2 regions of the Rheinheimera baltica genome follow, and region 2 is predicted to be linked to the other one. Evidence: predicted binding sites of a transcription regulator. Region 2 holds the regulator's gene; the other holds the start of a gene.

Region 1 (4,433 bases), on a different contig from region 2:
TTTCGCTTCTTTTTGCACATTGTAAGCATCAATCTGCGCTTTTAAACTCATAATAAACCTCGACGATAAAATAATTTCATCATTATAATGTTTTACTTATTTAAATAAACATTGCAAAAGTGAAAGCTTAATTCGAAAATATTAAACATTGAAAAGCAGATATTGGCGATGTGATGTATAGCTTAAGCGATTTAGAAACTTTTATTGCCGTGGTAGAAAACAAAGGTATTTTAGCTGCTGCGCGTGAACAGCGTTTATCACCTGCAACCGTGAGCCATCGCTTAAGTAAATTAGAACGGGAACTCGCAACCGTTTTGGTATTCAGAGACAGTCGTCGTATACGCTTGTCGCCTGCCGGGGAAGTTTTTTATAGCCGGGTAGGTGCTATTATGGAAGCATTGCATGACGCTGAGCACAGTATTGGGGCGCGCAGTTCATCAGTGAGTGGTTTACTCAGAGTTACCATGCCGCCATGGGTATTTTCTAAATACGTTATGCCTAAGCTCACTCAGTTTGAAGATACTTACCCTGATCTAAAACTTGATTTCCTTATTAACGACCAATTTGTTAACGTTGTTGATGACGCGCAAGACGTTGCGATAAGAGTGGGGCAGCTAAATGACTCGGGCTTATTATCACGCAAATTAGTAAACAATAGCCGCATACTCTGTGCAGCGCCTACCTATATTGAGAAATATGGCATGCCGACTAACCTGAGTGAGCTCGCCAAACATAACTGGGTTTGCTTACCCTGGCAAAGGCAATTGAAGGTGCATGACGAGCAAGGGGAAATACAAAACTTTAACGCAAAAACCCGTTTTACTATTTCAAATTCAGACAATATGACGCAGGCTGCTATTGCTGGGCACGGTATCGCGATTAAATCACGTATAGCGATTAATGATGAACTCGCTGACGGCACATTAGTTGAAGTGATGCCTAACGTGATGGCAAAAAGTGATGCGCCAGTATGGTTTTTACGGCCACAAAATAGCTTAACCACTCGTAAAACTGACGTGTTCTATGATTTTATGAAGTCGCTGTTTATTGATTGCTAATCACTTTTTTCAACGTTATGTCGTTGTTTTTTCCCAGTGGCTATTCCTACCTATAAACACACCATACCTCAGGGTCAGGTCTTCACCATACCTCAGGGTCAGGTCTTGATTTTTGACTTCTGGGTCGCGAGGTAAAAAGCAAGACCTGACCCTCTGGTTCAAACAGTGCCCCGGCATTATTCGCAATAGCGTCATGCTGCATAGCACTGATTATGGCCGTGTCTTTATTTAGTGCCACGCCATGAGCAAAACGGTCATCCGCTTTACCATCAGGCGCAACTAACTTTTGTATTTGCGTCCATTTACCTTCTGTGCGCTCAAAAAGATAGGCAGCACCGGCGTCTTTACCCATGCCGTCTACATCGGCTCGTCTGGCAGAGATCAGTGCGGTATCGCCAGACAATGCCACGCGCACACCAAAAATATCTGCATTTGCACCATCTTGCGCCATCAGCTTTGCTTGCTAATACTTGTTGTTAAATTGGCATAGCAGCACTTTAGGCAACTGGTAGTCGCTTAACAAGGGATAATTGCAGCCGTGCGGCAGCGTAACATCCCTGGTAAAAGCGAGGATCTGGCGAAAAGTGAAGATGCGGTTTAGTTTTGTTCTGCCCTTAATAATCCAACTTTAGTGATTGGAGCTTGGCATCGTCTTAATCTGATATATACTGTACAAATATACATATATAGAGGTTTTGTATGACTGTCCTATTTCTGGGGGATGCGCAGCAAAGTGCCCGGCTTGCTATACCGTTATTTGCCAGCAAGATAAAGGCCGGCTTCCCCTCACCGGCGCAGGATTATGTCGAGCGTACGCTGGATTTAAACGAGCTATGTATCCGCCACCCTAACGCGACGTTTTTTGTCCGGGTAGAGGGCGATTCGATGATTGACGTCGGAATTTACGATAACGATGTGCTCGTGGTAGACCGCGCTATTGACGCCGAGCATGGCGATATCGTGGTAGCCGCCGTTAATGGTGAATTTACCGTCAAAGAGCTGTGCACACGCCCTTCACTGATGTTGCTGCCACGCAATGCGGCATACCAACCGATACGGCCACGTAATGGTGAAGAGCTGAATGTTTTTGGTGTGGTAACTAATGTTATCCGGCAAATGAAACGCAAATGAGCCCATCTGTATTTGCCCTGGTAGACTGCAATAACTTTTATGCCAGTTGTGAAAAGCTGTTCCGGCCCGATTTAGCCGATAAGCCGGTTGTGGTGTTATCCAACAACGACGGTTGCATTATTGCCCGCTCGAAAGAGGCTAAAAAGCTTGGCATTAAAATGGGCCTGCCGGTGTTTCAGGTGCGTGATTTATTGCAACAGCATCAGATAGTGGCCTTTTCATCCAACTATGCGCTGTATGCCGATATGTCGCAGCGGGTAATGAGCACGCTGGAAAACCTGGCACCGCGGGTAGAGGTGTATTCAATTGATGAAGCCTTTTTAGATTTAACCGGCCTGGCTTATCGCGAAGGGCTCACTGAATTTGGCCAGCACGTTAGGCGCACCGTGCAAAAAGATATCGGCATTACGGTTTGTGTTGGCATAGCGCCAAGTAAAACCCTGGCAAAACTGGCCAACCATGCCGCCAAAACCTGGGCTAAAACCGGTGGCGTGGTCGACTTAAGCGGCAAAGAGCGCCAGCGCAAGTTGCTGGCCCTGCTGCCGGTAAACGAAGTGTGGGGCATTGGCGGCAAGCTGACAAAACGTTTAGAGCAACTGGGTATTACCACCGCACTGCAATTGGCTGATGCGGCCCCTGATTACATTCGACAGCACTTTTCTGTGGTGGTTGAGCGCACCGTGCGCGAACTTAATGGTGAGTCATGCATTGCGCTGGAAGATGTCGCGCCGACTAAAAAGCAAATTGTCAGCAGCCGCGCCTTTGGTGACCGTATTACCGACAAACAGCAGATGCGTGAGGCCATTAGCGAATACATTAGCCGGGCCTGCAAAAAGCTGCGCCAGGAGCAACAACAGGCAAAATACCTGACGGTATTTTTGCGCACCAGCCCATTTAGCGACAAAGACGCGCCCTACTCCGCCAGTAAAAGCTGTGAGCTGGAAAGCCCCAGCAGCGACACCCGGGTGTTTTTAGCCAAGGCGATGCAGCTGCTCGATAGTCTGTGGCTTAACGGCTACCGCTACGCTAAGGCAGGTGTCATGCTAGCCGACTTTTACGACCCGGGGGTTCACCAACCCGGCCTTTTCGACGAGCCGATTGTACAAAAAGAATCTGACCAAAAGCTGATGCAACTGATGGATACCCTCAACAGCAAACACGGCAAAACACTGTGGTTTGCAAGCCAAGGCACAAGCCAACAATGGGGCATGAAACGTGAACTGCTATCGCCGGCTTACACCACAAATTGGAAAGAATTACCGGTGGTTAAGTGATGCTGGCTAAGAGCGAGGAGCGAAGCTGTAGTTTGAATTTGATCTGCCCCTAATAATTCCGACAACCTCAACGAATTGGCCTGCTTGTGAACTTTGGCTATTGGTCGTCTTTTTCAGACTCTTGCTTTTTTTGCATACTAACGCCAAAAGCAATGCCTAGTGCAATGCCGATAGCTAATCCTGCGCCGACATTACCCATTGCGGCGCCGATGGCTAAACCAACACCCACGCCAAGCGCTAAACCCGCAGCCACTTTATTTGATTTGTGTTTATCGTTCTTTTTATCAGAAGCCAAGATATTTCTCCAACAAAAGATTAATTTTAACCTACTTGTATCAAGCGACCAAACGCTAAAATTTAGCGCGAAAAGACGCGCCCATTTTCAGATATAAACATCACTCAGTTATAGCTGATATGCGCTCTATCAACATTAAATCCCCGCATTTTTCCGGGCCATTCGCTTGCCAGCATACGGTTACATAAGGCGCGTCACTGCTCAACATCCAGCGCAAATTGTCAAAGTTCTCTTCGGTAAGATCTTCACCGTTAATTGTTGTCAATATCGCCGTTGTTGTTATCCCCAGCTCTGTGGCATGGGAGTTGGCTGCAACTTCCTTAACTAAAGCTCCCAACCGGTGCGGCTCTACTGTAAGGCCACTTCGGTCAATATAGGTGTTATTACTAAAAAGCCTATTTTTAGTAAGCGCTAAATAGCCTGCCTGATAATTGAAATGCACACCAAACTTACGCAGCAATCCACTACCAATCATGCCAACTCCAACCGCATCTTTAAAGTATGGTAAATCATGTGCAGCCACTACTTGAAAGCTCTCGTTGGCAAAACCCAGAAAGTCGATACGACTAGTTTTCAATACCTGCTTGCCATCAAAGTTTTGAGTTTGCGTTTCAAAACTTTCAGCTGGAAAGGCAAAGCCCTCAGCGAGTTGTTCATTCAGATAAATATAGTCAG
Region 2 (4,433 bases):
GTCGGTCAATACCATTGTTACTGCACCGGCTAATACCGGCATAACCATAATCAGCAAAAACGCGGTAATTAACCAAGTCCATACAAACAGTGGCATTTTCATCCAGGTCATGCCTGGTGCCCGTAAGTTGAAAATGGTAACGATAACGTTGATCGCTCCCATGATGGACGATATACCCATTATATGCACAGAGAAAACAAATAATGCGGTACTGTCTCCACTATAGGTTGTTGATAACGGTGCATAGAATGTCCAACCGAACGCCGGACCACCGCCTGGCATAAACAGCGAAATTAATAGAATTAAAAACGCAAATGGCAGGATCCAGAAGCTCCAGTTATTCATCCTGGGTAGCGCCATATCCGGCGCGCCAATCATCATCGGTATCATCCAGTTGGCTAAGCCGGTAAAGGCAGGCATTACCGCGCCAAATACCATAATCAGGCCATGCACTGTGGTCATCTGGTTAAAGAAGTTCGGCTCAACGAACTGCATACCCGGCTGGAATAACTCAGCCCGGATCACCATTGCCATGGCGCCACCAATAAAAAACATGATTAGCGCAAACACCAGGTACATGGTACCGATGTCTTTGTGGTTAGTGGTATACAACCAGCGCTTTATGCCGCTGGGTTTATGGTCATGATGCTCGTGATCATGTTCATGATCTGTCACTGCTGCGCTCATCCGTTATTCCCCTTTACCTTGCATGACAGCGTAGACGTCTGCAGCCTGCACTAATTCGCCAGTATTGTTACCCCAGGCATTGCGCTCGTAGGTAATTACCGCGGCAATTTCTTTTAAACTTAATTGCTTGGCGTAAGCTTGCATGGCTGTACCTGTTTTACCGTTCAGCACAATATTAATATGCCCCGGGATATCAGTTAACGCCATGCTACTGCCTTTAAGCGCAGGGAAAATACCCGGTAAACCTTCGCCATTCGGCTGATGGCAGGCTGCACAATATGCAGTGTAGGTGCGCTCACCAACATCCATCAACTCATCCATTCCCATGTTCATGGCAAGCAATTCTTGTTCTTCCGCTTTAGCTTTGGCTATGCGCTCAGCCTCACCATTCACCCAGGTGTCAAAGTCTGCAGGGCTTTTCGCAATAACCACCACAGGCATATAACCATGGTCTTTGCCACAAAGCTCAGCACACTGGCCGCGATAGATACCGGGTTCATCTACCCGGGTCCATGCTTCATTGATAAAACCCGGATTAGCATCTTTTTTGACGGCAAAAGCAGGTACCCACCAAGAATGGATAACATCATCAGAGGTCATCAAAAAACGTACTTTTTTACCGGTGGGAATAACGAGCGGACGGTCTACTTCCAGCAAATAATTTTCGCCTTTAGCGAGCTTATTGACAATTTGCTCCTTTGGCGTTGCTAAGAGTGAGTAATATTCGACATCGTGTTCTAAATATTTGTAATGCCATTTCCATTGTGAACCGGTAATAACCACGGTGACGTCTGCTTGCGTAGTGTCTTCCATAGCAATAAGGGTTTTAGTAGCCGGAATGGCCATAATAATTAGAATTAATACCGGTATAGCAGTCCAGAGTATTTCTACTTTGGTGCTTTCGTGGAATTGGGCTGGCTGCACACCTCGCGCTTTTCGATGGCGAACGATAGACCAAAACATGATCCCGAACACCACTGCACCAATAACACAACAAATCAGAAAAATGGTCATGTGCAGGTCGTAAACTTGCCGACTAATTTCTGTTACCCCTTTGGTCATATTAAGGGGCATATCTGTTGCATTAGCTGTTGCAGCTAAAAGCAGGGTTGGCAGCGACCAACGAAGACTACGCGTTTTCGTCACTGGACTTCTCCTCTGTCATTTTGCAAAGCAAACTGCAGAAACTAAGTACACAGTACTACACGGCTCTTACTCACCCACACCGAACCCATGTCTGAAGTTTCATCAGTTTATTATTGTTATTATCGGTTTCGGGGCTAGCGCTGAAACCGGAACTGATTCTATTGTTATTTTTTAATCAGTAACAGCCTAAGAATTATCCAAATCGCAATCAGTGTAAACCCCTAAATAACAAAAGCACCGGCAAACCTTAGTGGTCGTACCAGCGCTTATGGCAAAATAACTTATTGAGGTTAGTACAAATTACAACCAACTTCCATTACGAATCACGCCTACAGCCAAACCTTCAATGGCAAAATGCTGCGCGCTGAGATCAACCTTAATCACATCGAAATCTTTATTTTCCGGATGCAACAACACTGTACTGCCGTCTCGCTGAAAACGTTTAACAGTTACATCTTCGTCTACCCGGGCCACAATCACCTGTCCGGGTTCAGCCTGCTGCGTTTTGTGTACCGCAAGTAAATCACCATCCAAGATACCAATATCCTGCATGCTCATGCCCTGCACGCGCAGCAGAAAATCAGCATGCGGTTTAAATAAATGCGCATCCACCTGGTAATGTTCCTGTACGTGTTCAGCTGCAAGAATAGGTTGTCCAGCAGCAACCTTACCAATAAGTGGCAGCCCTAGCTGCACGGGCTCATCCATTTCTACCAGCCGGATACCACGTGAGGTACCCGGCATCATTTCTATAACGCCTTTTTTAGCCAACGCTTTTAGGTGCTCCTCTGCAGCGTTTGCCGATTTAAAACCTAATTGCTGTGCTATTTCTGCTCGTGTAGGTGGCATACCGCTATCTTGCTGGTAATCTTTTATCAATTGCAAAATTTCTGCCTGTCGTGGCGTCAGTGGTCTCATAGTGCTGTTTACCTGTACAGTGAATACTGTGAGTATATACAGGCGTATTACAATTGCAAGTTTCTGTGTTGCGGCACAATTTTCTACTTGGCACGGCCATGTTATGCTATATCACAGTATTTAACTCTGGATGAGATGGCTATGTTCCGGCCGGTAAAATTGTTTGCAGCCTTATTAAAATGGCCGATGTGGCCACTGTTGAAGTATAAAACAGTCCCTGAGCAACCCATTACTGAGCTGGCACTGTCTACAAGCCGCCCTTTGTTTTATGTTTGCACGACCGAATCTGCCGCTGACTTAGCAGCTATCCGCCGTATTTGTCATAAACTGGATCTGCCTGATCCCGCCGACGACGTCAGTCTTAATGGCACAAGTCACCCCCGTACCTTATTTTTAGAGAAGCCCCACACCCTAGTGTTTACACGCGGTAAAACAACTGCCTTGGCACAAGGGCAAGCATTACTGCAAGCTCACCTTGATGACCCTGACTTAAACGCACAACTTGTGCCAGTATCGTTGTTGTGGGGCAGAGCACCCGGCAAAGAAAACAGCATAAAATGGTTACTCGGCGAAGCACACGCGCCAAACTGGCTTGCTAAACTGCTGATAGTGTTAATTTCAGGGCGCCACTCGCTGGTGCGTTTTAGCCGAGCAGTATCATTACAGCAGATGGCTGCGCAATATGGGGCTGCAGAGCAAACAGCACATAAACTGTTGCGTATGTCACGTTTCCATTTTTATCGTCAACGCTTAGCGGCTACCGGCCCCAAAATGGTTAACCGTGCGCAGCTATTTAACGCGTTATTGGCCGCCCCCGCGTTAAAAAAAGCGGTTGAAGATGAAGCCAAAGCAAAACGTATTCCACGCTCAGCAGCAAGACAGCAAGCACGTAAACTGTTGTTGGAAATTGCCGCAGATTATCGCGCATCCACACTTCGAGTGGGTGATAGAGTGCTGCGCTGGCTGTGGAACAAGCTCTATACCGGCATCAAAATTAATAATGCCGACATGTTGCGTGATTTAGCCCAGAAGGGACATGAAATTGTTTATGTCCCCTGCCATCGTAGCCACATGGACTATCTGTTACTGAGTTATGTCATTTATCAGCAAGGTCTGGCACCACCGCACATTGCTGCCGGTATCAACCTGAACTTTTGGCCTGCTGGGCCCATTTTTCGCCGTGGTGGCGCGTTTTTTATTCGTCGGAGTTTTAGCGGAAATAAGCTTTATTCAGCGGTATTTCGTGAATATTTGTGCCAATTATTCAGTAAAGGCCACTCAATAAAATATTATACCGAAGGCGGCCGCAGTCGAACTGGGCGCTTACTTCAGCCTAAAACTGGCATGCTGGCGATGACGTTACAATCCATGCTGCGTGGTATTGAACGCCCTGTGACGCTTGTCCCCGTTTATCTTGGTTATGAGCATGTAATGGAGGTGAACACTTACTTACGTGAATTAAAAGGTTCGGGTAAGCAAAAAGAGTCCGTTTGGGGCGTCGTTAAAGCCATTCGTAATTTGCGCGATTATGGCTATGGTTATGTCAACTTTGGTGAACCCATCACATTAAATAGTTATCTGACTCAACACGTACCCCATTGGAAGCAGGATGTTCATCCACTGGAAGTACAAAAACCACAGTGGTTGAACCCCACTGTTGCTATCTTGGCCGAAAGCCTGAT

The links. The regulator LexA, encoded in region 2, represses DNA repair genes until DNA is damaged. The targets are predictions, from matches to a motif close to TACTGTNNATATNNACAGTA.
Region 1: the regulator LexA is predicted to act here: its motif matches at 1,725-1,744, upstream of umuD (translesion error-prone DNA polymerase V autoproteolytic subunit).

The regions. Positions count from the first base shown of each region.
Region 1 covers NZ_JAPJDY010000001.1:412,371-416,803, reverse strand. Annotated here, with positions in the region: gene ORJ00_RS01985 (peroxiredoxin-like family protein) at 1-51, opposite strand, end outside; gene ORJ00_RS01980 (LysR family transcriptional regulator) at 174-1,058, shown strand; gene ORJ00_RS01975 (FG-GAP repeat protein) at 1,141-1,509, opposite strand; gene umuD (translesion error-prone DNA polymerase V autoproteolytic subunit) at 1,758-2,189, shown strand; gene umuC (translesion error-prone DNA polymerase V subunit UmuC) at 2,186-3,463, shown strand; gene ORJ00_RS01960 (glycine zipper domain-containing protein) at 3,561-3,758, opposite strand; gene ORJ00_RS01955 (hypothetical protein) at 3,859-4,433, opposite strand, start outside.
Region 2 covers NZ_JAPJDY010000003.1:65,086-69,518, reverse strand. Annotated here, with positions in the region: gene ctaD (cytochrome c oxidase subunit I) at 1-687, opposite strand, end outside; gene coxB (cytochrome c oxidase subunit II) at 691-1,833, opposite strand; gene lexA (transcriptional repressor LexA) at 2,134-2,751, opposite strand; gene plsB (glycerol-3-phosphate 1-O-acyltransferase PlsB) at 2,893-4,433, shown strand, end outside.